DNA from 2 places in the Bacillus swezeyi genome. Region 2 is predicted to be linked to the other one. Evidence: predicted binding sites of a transcription regulator. Region 2 holds the regulator's gene; the other holds the start of a gene.

Region 1 (5,418 bases), 990 kb from region 2:
TCATTTAATCATATGGTCGAAGAACTGAGAACGAGCAGAAGGAAAGAGCGCGAGGAGGCCGAAATTCGAAAAAAACTGATTGCTGATTTATCCCACGATCTAAGAACGCCGCTTACCGTCATCAGAGGACATACGTTCTCGTTAAAGGATGAAGACATTAGTGAAAAAGGAAGCCATTCTTTACAGGTCATAAACGATAAAATCGCTTTTATCGGTGATTTGATCGACAATCTGTCTTCCTACTCGCTTCTGGCTGCCGGAAGACTGCCGCTGCACAAAGAGCGCACCGATGTCTTAAGGGTCATCCGTTCCTCATTGGCCGGCTGGTATCCGATTTTTGAAAAAGAACAGTTCGACGTCGACATTGATTTAAAACAGCCTATCGAGTGGGACATTGACGAAACATGGCTAAAACGCATTCTTGATAATTTGTTTCAAAATATATTGCGTCACGCCTATTCAGGAAAATACGTATCTGTCAAAACAAAAATGTCATGCGGACGTCCTGTTCTGCAAATTAAAGACAGGGGACCGGGCTTTGACGCCGTCTCCGGAAAAAAAGGCGCCGGCATCGGCCTGTCCATTATTGAGATGATGCTCAAGCAAATGGATCTTCACAGCAAAATCAGCAGTGATTCAGACGGGACGATATTTATGATTTATAAAAACTGATACTGGTTTTAAAAAGCGGGAAATCAAGAAGATTCTCGCTTTTTTATTTGATTTAAACGGAATTTAAACTAGAAAACAGCCTTTTTTTAACCTGCAAAATCTATAGTTGAAAACAGATGAAGTATCAGATCTTATCAGAAGATGTGCTGCTTTGTTGTCAGAGGTATAAATCTCGATTGTACGGAGGGGAAATTAAAATGAATATGATTTTCTTCATGATTTCCATGCTGGCTTTTGGAACAGCTTTTGTTATTTTTATCAGCATGATACTGAATGACGGAGTCAAAGGGCTGTTGGATCTGTCCAGAAAGCCGGTCAAATGGATGAGCGGAGCATTTGCGCTTTATCTTGTCACATTTGCAGCGTTTATCTTGCTCAGCTGAACGTTCCAACAGCGGAGGGTCTGGCAGTGACTATTAATTGATAAATTTTGCGATGCCGCCTACTGCTAATCTCAGCAAGTAATATAAAGGCTCGAGCAAATCAAATAGGCATAGGTAATCCGATTTGTCAGATTTCTGCCGCTTTTTTTTCTTCAACATCTGATGCTCCTTTCAAAAAGGGATGCTGACTAATATACGGTATGTGCCCTTGGAAGGTTTCATCATTCGGATAAGAAAAACAGCCTTTCCTGAAGGCTGTTTTTTTATGAGTGAAATTTGTTTTTTCTGGCGGTCCATTGTTTTTGCAGCCAGTTTTTTTTATAAAGAAAAGCGATCGTTTCCATCCACAATTTAGGGATTTTTTGCGGGAACCCACTTTTTTTGTAAAGGATTTGATAGGCTGATTTAAGGTCCTCCCACTGTTTGCATGCCTTCGTTTGTGAAAACCTGGCGACATCGATGACTTTTACGGCTCCGGACGGGGTCAGAATCAGATTTCGAAGGTGAATGTCAGAAGGGTTTAATCCTTTAAGCCGCGCATCTTGCAAAGCTCGGTCCACCTCTTGAATCATTTCATCCTCGATGCGGATGCCTTTGATTAAACATTCGTAAAAGGTATGTCCTTTAATATATTCCATTAAAATATAGGAATGTCCCGTTTCATAAATATCCGGATAATAGGGAGAATCAGAAAGTTTTTTGTATATCTCCGCTTCCCGTTGAGCGGTTTCTTTGAATTCGGGGAAAAAGACTTTCAGCGCCTTTTCCCTGCCTTGCTCTCTCAGTTTAAAAACGTATGCGCTCCGTCCTTTCCCGATTAATTCCAATTCATCAGGCTTTTTGACAAGCTTGTTAAATCGTTTGTTCGTGTCGTATATGACGGTTTCTGAATATGTTTTCGCCTTTGTCATGTTGAGTTCACCTTCTTTTTTAGGAGCTCTTTCAAAAGATAACTCTATAATGCTGTTATACATGAGAATGGGCGGCTTTGCATCCTAAATGCCTGGAAACTTCAACATTGGCTTCAAAACGTAACAGTCGTAATCGATCTGTAAAACAATTGTATCACCGAGGCGCTTGCCCGCCGCCCTTTGACGATATAAAAGCGGACCTGTTTTATGCATTTATCATATGAAACTCCGGCACGCGATTAATTTTCAAAAGCGTTGGTCAAACTATGGATAAGATCTTGAAGGCGAAAAAGAAGGTGATATTTGTGGACAGCCGAAAAATGCTTAACAAAATGAACTTTGTCCTGTTTGCAGCCTTGCCGCTTGCTATTCTTTTCGGCATTCAGCAGGAAGCTGCAGCAATTCGGCCAGCGGAAACTCAAGAGCCGGCCAAGATTCAAATTCAATTTGAAAAGGTGTATTTGGACGGGGACGTTGGAATCGAAAGCAAGGAAGAGGCCATCGGAAAGGTGGAAGATTTTAAAGCCGCTTATAAAGGGTGGCAGCTTGTTGATCAAAAAAAAGGATTTATATTGTTTCGCAAGCAGGTGGATGATATCTCTCCACTCAGTAAAACAAACGGCTATATCGGGGTGACGGAAGATGGCGTCATCTCTACTTTCCACGGCCGTCCCGGCGTTTTGTCCGAGCCGATTCAGTCCTTTTTTCAGATTGATATAAAGCGGCTTGAAAGCCGTATGGCCGATGACCTCCGTAAAGGAATTCCTTATCGGACGAAGAAGGAATTTGAACATGTCATTGAAGCCGTTAAATCATCGGGGGATCAGCCTCATATGAAAGATATGAAGACATGACACCGTTATGTCTTTTTTTGGGCTGTGAAAAAAGCTTTTTCCTCATCAACGTGTTGAGCGAACATATGTTAACTTTTTCATTCTAGCTTTGTCTGTTTTATGTTACAATGAAGAGCAGTCAAAGAGGTGAATGAACGTTGATCGAATTCGTAAAAGGGACGATTGATTATGTGTCGCCCCAATATATTGTCATTGAAAACGGCGGGATCGGATACCAGATCTTTACGCCTAATCCGTTTATTTATAAAGAAAACAGCAAAGAAACGATTTATACATACCATTATGTAAGAGAAGATACACTTGCATTGTACGGCTTTTCGACAAGGGAAGAAAAAATGCTGTTTACAAAATTGCTGAACGTAACGGGGATCGGCCCGAAAGGAGCGCTTGCGATCCTTGCTTCCGGCGATCCGGGCGCGGTCATTGAAGCGATCGAGAATGAAGATGAAGCGTTTTTAGTCAAGTTCCCAGGCGTTGGGAAGAAAACCGCCAGACAGATCATACTCGATCTGAAGGGGAAACTGGCAGACGCCGTTCCGTCTATGGCGGCCAGCCTGTTTAACCATGAAGAACGTGAACAGGCTCATGAAGCGGAAACCGCGCTTGATGAAGCGCTTGAAGCCTTAAGTGCGCTCGGCTACTCCGACCGCGAGATTAAAAAAGTGCACCCTTACTTGAAAAAAGAAGAGGCGCTTTCGACGGATCAATATGTGAAAAAAGCATTGCAAAAATTACTAAAGTAAGGTGATGTTCATGGATGAGCGGCTCGTATCAAGTGAACTAGACAACCATGAATCAGCGATTGAGCAAAGTTTGCGTCCGCAAAAACTGGCTCAGTATATCGGTCAGGAAAAAGTCAAAGATAACCTCAGGGTTTTCATCGAAGCTGCGAAAATGCGGGAGGAGACATTAGACCACGTATTATTATACGGCCCTCCCGGATTGGGAAAGACGACCCTTGCCGCAATCATTGCCAATGAAATGGGAGTCAATCTCAGAACGACGTCAGGTCCGGCGATCGAACGCCCTGGTGATCTGGCGGCGATTTTGACAGCCCTTGAGCCTGGAGACGTGTTATTCATTGATGAAATCCACCGCCTGCACCGTTCGATTGAAGAGGTTCTGTATCCGGCGATGGAGGATTTCTGCCTTGATATCGTCATCGGCAAAGGGCCGTCAGCCCGTTCTGTCAGGCTTGATCTTCCCCCATTTACACTTGTCGGCGCCACGACCAGAGTGGGGCTTTTGACAGCGCCTCTGAGGGACAGGTTCGGTGTTTTGTCAAGACTTGAGTACTATACGCGGGATGAGTTGTCAGAAATCGTCGTCAGAACGGCCGAGCTGTTCGAGATCGACATCGACAGGCTTTCTTCCCTGGAAATTGCCAGACGGTCAAGAGGGACGCCGCGGATTGCCAACCGGCTTCTGAGACGGGTCAGAGACTTTGCCCAAGTCTTTGGAAACAGCTCCATAAACGAGGAAGTGGCGGTTGATGCCCTTGAGCGCCTTCAAGTTGACAAGCTCGGGCTTGATCATATAGACCGCAAGCTTTTAATGGGCATGATCGAAAAATTCAACGGCGGCCCTGTCGGCATCGATACGATCTCGGCTACGATCGGAGAGGAGTCTCATACGATTGAAGACGTGTATGAGCCGTACCTTCTTCAAATCGGTTTTATTCAAAGAACGCCGCGGGGGCGCATTGTCACACCGGATGTTTACAGCCATTTTCAAATGGAGGTTCCGCACGATGACTGAGTTTCCAAAGCTATTGATGATATTAGGCGCTGTCATTTTTGGTATTGGTTTATTCATGCAGCTGATCGGCAAGCTTCCGGGCGACATTTTCGTAAAAAAAGGAAACGTCACATTTTTCTTTCCTGTTGTCACATGTATTGTCATCAGCATCATCCTGTCCGTATTATTTTCGATCTTCGGACGGATGAAATGAGATCAAAGTATATAGATAGAATAAGGTGAAAAAAATGAAAGTGGATTTATTTGATTTTGAACTGCCTGAACGCCTTATTGCTCAGGTTCCTTTACAAGAACGGGATGCTTCAAGGCTGATGGTGCTGGATAAAGAAACGGGGGACATCACCCACAGCACATTTAAACACATCATTGATTTTTTAGAAGCCGGCGACTGCATTGTGCTAAACGATACGAGGGTTCTGCCGGCGCGCTTGTTCGGAGTGAAAGAAGAGACGGGCGCAAAGGTTGAAGTGCTTCTGTTAAAACAGGAGGAAGGCGACGAGTGGGAAACGCTTGTCAAACCTGCGAAACGGGTCAAACGGGGAACCGTTCTCACGTTTGGCGACGGCCGTTTGACGGCAGTCTGTACAGAAGAGCTTGATCACGGAGGAAGAAAAATAGAATTCCGCTATGAAGGGATTTTTTATGAGGTGCTGGAATCTCTCGGAGAAATGCCGCTTCCTCCTTATATAAAAGAACAGCTTGATGACAAGGAGCGCTACCAGACGGTGTACTCCAAGAAACAAGGATCGGCTGCGGCGCCGACCGCAGGACTGCATTTTACGGATGAGATTCTTGACGCGCTGAAAGAAAAGGGCGTGCACATCGCCTTTATCACCCTCC
Region 2 (5,418 bases):
ATTGAACCATGTCCGGCAGATAACACAAATCGGTCTCTGTTAAACCAGCTTGGGTTTTCAGGGTTTACATTCATCATTTTTGTCCAAAGCGAATAAGCCATCGGAGCAGCCCCCATCGGCATGCCTGGGTGGCCGGATTTTGCCTTTTCAATGGCGTCTATGGATAGTGTCCGTATCGTTGCGACAGATTTTAATTCAATCGTTTTCATTTTTATCCCCTTCCTGTATGTACTCTACTTTCTTATCATAAATCTACCCATCAGTTTTCACAACCATTTCAGCTCAGAAAGCGTCTGAAAAATGGTGGTTGATCTCGTTATGCTCCTTTTATTTCAATATTATACACAAAAAGGGAATACGATATTGACGTATTCCCTAAAATTAATGAAGGCGGCGGTTTTTTTCCTTTTTGAGCTTTTCCGGCGTCACATCATTGCCTTCCGGATCTACGATTGTCACATTTTTCAGCGTGTTTTTCATAGATGCGCGGACACCATTCAAATATTCCTGGCGCAGCTTCTGCTGTTCTGCTTTTTCTTCCTCCGTCAAAGAGCCGGTTTTTGATTTTTTCGCAAGCTCATTGATTCTGGCTATTTTTTCTTTGGAAATCATAATATGCTCCTTTGATTTGTTTATCATTCATACTACTAAATTCGCTCTCGTTTGACAACAAATGAATCCGGCTGGCTGCTCTTATACTCCTGATAGCGGCGGTGTACGGTAGCTTTCGATATGCTGTAGCCAAAGCCCCTTAAAACGGCTGCAATCTCTGCAAACGTCAGCTTGTTTTCCCTGAGCCGAATGATTTCTGAAAGCGGGGCTTCAATCCGCTCCCTCCCGTTTCCTTCATGTTGGTTTTTTAGATTCCTTTCCGGGCGGTAGCCGTTTTCGACCGCTTTCTTCATCCCTCTTTTAATCTTAAGATTATGTATTTTCCGCTGGTATTCTTCCACGATGCCGACGATTTCCAAAACCATTGAGTCGGCCTCGGAAAGTTCCAGCTGTCCCCTGTGTGCGAGTGTATAAATTCGAACCCCTTCTTTATATAAGCAGTGAAGGAGGGCTATTTTGGCGTTTCCTCTTCCAAGCCTTGTATCATCCTGGATCAATACAGCATCCACTTCTGATCTTTTTATTTCATCAAGCAAATCGAATACACCGTCCCGGTCCATTTCATATCCGCTCGCCTGTTCGGAAATGACTTTTACAACGGTCATGCCGTGTTCGGCTGCAAGTGATGCAAGCTCCTCTTCCTGCCGTTTTAAGGAGGTTTCCTGCTGCTCCTTCGTCGTGCTCACCCTGGTGTATATAATCGCGTTCATGGAAATCCCCTCATCCTTCTTACTCTACTTCTGCAAGCTGATATCGGTCAGAATGCTGCTTTGTTACCGGCAGAATCAGAACATCGCCGGGTTTGATGACAGATGTCGGCAGATCGTTTTTGTCGGCAACCCACTCAATGAATTTTTGCTTGTCAGCGGACTTGCCGCCCTCGATGTGGTCGGCAATCTCCCATAAAGTATCTCCTTCTTGAACTTCTATTTTAACATATTGCTTGCTTTCCTCCATCTTTCCGGCAAAAGACAAAAACAGAACACAGAAGCTGATCACAGCAGTAAACAGACTGACGAAAATCAATGATTCCCTATTCAAATCTATCACCCCAAACAGAATATTTGTTCGCTTTTTGTGCTTTCAGTATACATACGAACAAATGTTTCTGTCAATTGTTTTTTTCGAACCTATGTTTGTACTTCGAGGAAAAACATGCTATAATCTACCTAAAATCGACGTTTTGAGGTGCAGATCATGACGAAGCTATCAAAAAGACAACTTGATATATTGCGTTTCATTAAAGAAGAAGTGAAGCGCAAAGGCTACCCGCCTTCCGTCAGGGAAATCGGCGAAGCGGTCGGCCTGGCATCAAGTTCTACCGTACACGGCCACTTGGCAAGACTTGAGACAAAGGGGCTGATCAGAAGAGACCCGACGAAGCCGAGAGCGATCGAAATCCTGGATACCGAAGAAGAGATTCACATTCCGAAAAACCAGGTTGTCAACGTTCCCGTCATTGGAAAGGTAACGGCCGGGATGCCGATTACTGCCGTCGAAAATATCGAGGAGTACTTTCCGCTCCCTGACCGCCTGGCTCCGCCGGATGAACATGTTTTCATGCTCGAGATTATGGGGGAAAGCATGATTGATGCAGGGATACTGGATAAAGATTATGTAATTGTAAAGCAGCAGAGTACCGCAATCAATGGAGATATCGTCGTGGCCATGACCGAAGATGACGAAGCGACAGTCAAGCGGTTTTTCAAAGAAGAGACCCATATCCGCCTCCAGCCGGAAAATCCGACGATGGAGCCCATTATCCTGCAGAATGTGATCATTCTCGGCAAGGTGATCGGCGTTTTCCGAACCGTTCATTAATCATGGGGCTTACTCAGAACCGCCGGGAAACCGGCGGCTTTTTTTGATCAAAGCTATGTTAACTAATAATGTTGATTTTAAATATATAGCAGGATTTTTATGAAAAACCCTGCTATAACTACAACATTTAACTAATTATGTTCAACTATTGTGATTTGTTCCTGTTTTTATATTCATAAATATCCTGAATATTAAGTAAGAAAATCCAGAAAACCCTAATATCCCTATTAAAATCATTAGAGGGAATTGGTCTGAGAATATCATCCCTAAAACAAACAACATAAAACAAACCAACGCTCCTATAAGGTGAAATATTATATTTTTTTTATCCAAAGTGGTACCATCTCTTTTCTCGCTTGTTATTTTATAATTCATACGTTCTCAAAGAATAATAAGTTTTATTAATCGGAATTAAACAACAATCTACAAGCATTTAGTAGTAGATGCATTATCATTTCGATGACTAACAATATCTAAGAATTGAAACCAACTCAAATAATGGTCAAGGTATTTTGTTGCCACACCATTAAATCGTTGTATCCAACCTTCTAAACGACTGTGGTAATTATTAACATTTTGGATGTGATAAAGACCCTTGACACGCTCCGTTCTATCCGATTTAAACCGATAATGTTCTAATCCTTTGCTTTTGGCATAGGCAGAAAAAACCCTCCAGCGCAAAGCGTGTTGTCAAAAGTTAATTTAGAGCCAATAGCCTTATCTAATTGAGATTTGACAATCCGGCCTTTTCCAAGCACCCCGGAATAAGCGGCTTTTTGGCAGTCTCTTGCGATTAAAACACAAACTTGTTCGTGGCTAATACCACGAAACTTAGATGAACCTCCACGCTTACGAGGTTTGCGTCCTTCTATGTTTCTTTTACCTTTTTCAGAGTAAAGGAAATATGTTTTATCCATCTCTACAATCCCTGAAAATGTATCAAAGTCCATTTGTTTAATAGCAGACAATACTTTGTGTCTCCAATAAAATAGAGTGACATAATGAACATTACCAATAAGGTCTGCTGATTTTCGAAGAGAATAACCTTCTAACATACATTTAATGAAGTCTAACCATCTATCTGGCTTATGAGTACGGTATAGCGTAGTAGACATTACATCAGTAAATGTCTTTTTGCAATTTTTACAAGGTATCGTTGGCGTTCAACTTCTTTTAGTCCCATTTTCACTTTATACTTACCGAAACGCACAACTTGCTTAGAAGAGCAACGTACACAATTATAGCCATTTTTATTTTTCCGTTCTGTTACTTCTTGAAAAACAGGTCCACTGTTTGAAAAGGATGATAGAGAATTGATAAAGAATTCTTTTAAGCGGTGTTGTTCTGCTGAATTTAACTTTTTAATTTCTTCAATCAGTTCTCTTAACGTCATTATAATCCCTCCAAACAGATGTCTTTTATCATAATATAGAATATTTGTTTGTTTTTATCAAAAAACAACATAGTTGATTAACATAGCATTGATCAAAAAAATCAGGTTCGAGACCATGCCCATTGTTTGGGTGGCGAACCTGAAAAAGAGGAATTCATAATATGCTTACACACTTATTATCTCTAACTTTACAGTTACTGTCAACAAAAAAGTTTCCTAAGGGAAAAAAAATTAAAGCAATACATTTTTTTTGCTTTCACTGAACAATAAACAAAATTTTTGTTCCATCGGCATATCCGCTCAGCCTGCTGCCGACCCAGGAGCCTGCCCCCCGGTTATCTGTTGAAGCGACATATCTCACTGATGCCCCCTTTCCTCCTTCCTCACACATCGCCATCGGCCATTCATCACGATCATATCCCGGTTTCGTCGGAATCCCTTTTAAAGACTCCTGGCGCCGCTTATCCGCTCCTTCTCTTTCGATTGTACAGACATCGGAATGACCGGCTTTAATGGCATCGCTGATATGCGCCCCTGTTTGAGGATAGCGTGATTTCGGGAAATACAAAACATCATCATATCTTGCAGCTCCTTTTGCATGCTGCGTTGACGATGCAGCACCTCCAGAAAGCCCTGGCAGCACAGCCGCAATAAGCAGTAATCGAATCGTCCATCTCTTCAACATAAAAAAACTCCCTTAACCTGGTTTTATCACCAGGTTAAGGGAGGATTGTTTACGCTTTTCGGTTTTTTTGTGTAAAAGACGTTTAGATTGTGTAAAAGATCGACATTTCATCTCAACATTTTTATTCGTCTATTAATCGGTATTTCTTTAATATGCTGTGCGTAATGGCTTTTGCATTTGAACCTATGCCATTTATGTTTGTGGCGAATACATAAGTTCTGCCGCCGTTTTTAATGACCCCTGTAAACCAGCCCAGCTTCATATCGGACAGCCTTGTGCCTGTTTTGCCGTAAAGTATGTAGCTGTCTGTTTCTTCTTGAATCATCATCCGCTTTACCGTTTTCATCACGGACTTGTTAAATGGAAGCGATTCTTCATAAAGCTTTTCCATAAAATCCGCCTGTTCCAGCGGAGAAATTTTCAGCGTGCTGTCGAGCCAAAACTGATCGATTCCGCCGCTTATATCCTGGTTTCCGTAAGAAATCTTTCGAAGCCAATCTTCCATGTGCTCCCTGCCGATGTCTCTGGCCATCGCCTGATAATACCAAATGACGGATTCGCGCATCCCCGATCCCAGGGTATGATCACGGTTCCAAGAATCAAACTCCCTTACAATGCCGTCCCAGCGCTTGACATCATATTCGTCTCTGACTGCCCCCGTCTGCAATCCGATCAGCGCATTTGCCACTTTGAAAGTGGATTCAGGCGTCAGCCTTTTATAAGCCCTTTCTTTGTTATAGACAAAGGTTTGACCGTTTTTGATGTTTCGCAAAATAAACGTTCCGTCATATCCATTAAAATATTCTTTGACCTTTAGCTGTTTCATGTTGAGCTGTTCATCGGAAGAACGGGATGCGGTTTTTTTGGCATCGGCTTTAACAGTAAAAATGGCTCCGGTCAGAAGCAA

Evidence for each region. The regulator LexA, encoded in region 2, represses DNA repair genes until DNA is damaged. The targets are predictions, from matches to a motif close to CGAACATATGTTCG.
Region 1: a site for LexA is predicted at 2,879-2,892, ahead of ruvA (Holliday junction branch migration protein RuvA). Genes of this name have one in related genera too.

The regions. Positions count from the first base shown of each region.
Region 1 is NZ_CP133085.1:3,132,676-3,138,093, reverse strand. It holds gene RBH91_RS15540 (HAMP domain-containing sensor histidine kinase) at 1-672, shown strand, start outside; gene RBH91_RS15535 (Mas-related G-protein coupled receptor member D) at 870-1,055, shown strand; gene RBH91_RS15530 (hypothetical protein) at 1,089-1,211, opposite strand; gene RBH91_RS15525 (phosphotransferase) at 1,319-1,966, opposite strand; gene RBH91_RS15520 (intercompartmental signaling factor BofC) at 2,272-2,820, shown strand; gene ruvA (Holliday junction branch migration protein RuvA) at 2,958-3,563, shown strand; gene ruvB (Holliday junction branch migration DNA helicase RuvB) at 3,574-4,578, shown strand; gene RBH91_RS15505 (DUF2905 domain-containing protein) at 4,571-4,771, shown strand; gene queA (tRNA preQ1(34) S-adenosylmethionine ribosyltransferase-isomerase QueA) at 4,806-5,418, shown strand, end outside.
Region 2 is NZ_CP133085.1:2,144,161-2,149,578, reverse strand. It holds gene tkt (transketolase) at 1-209, opposite strand, end outside; gene RBH91_RS10805 (DUF896 domain-containing protein) at 382-612, opposite strand; gene RBH91_RS10800 (YneB family resolvase-like protein) at 648-1,322, opposite strand; gene yneA (cell division suppressor protein YneA) at 1,342-1,653, opposite strand; gene lexA (transcriptional repressor LexA) at 1,810-2,433, shown strand; partial or broken gene RBH91_RS10785 (IS1595 family transposase) at 2,798-3,826, opposite strand; gene RBH91_RS10780 (NucA/NucB deoxyribonuclease domain-containing protein) at 4,083-4,511, opposite strand; gene blaOXA (class D beta-lactamase) at 4,633-5,418, opposite strand, start outside.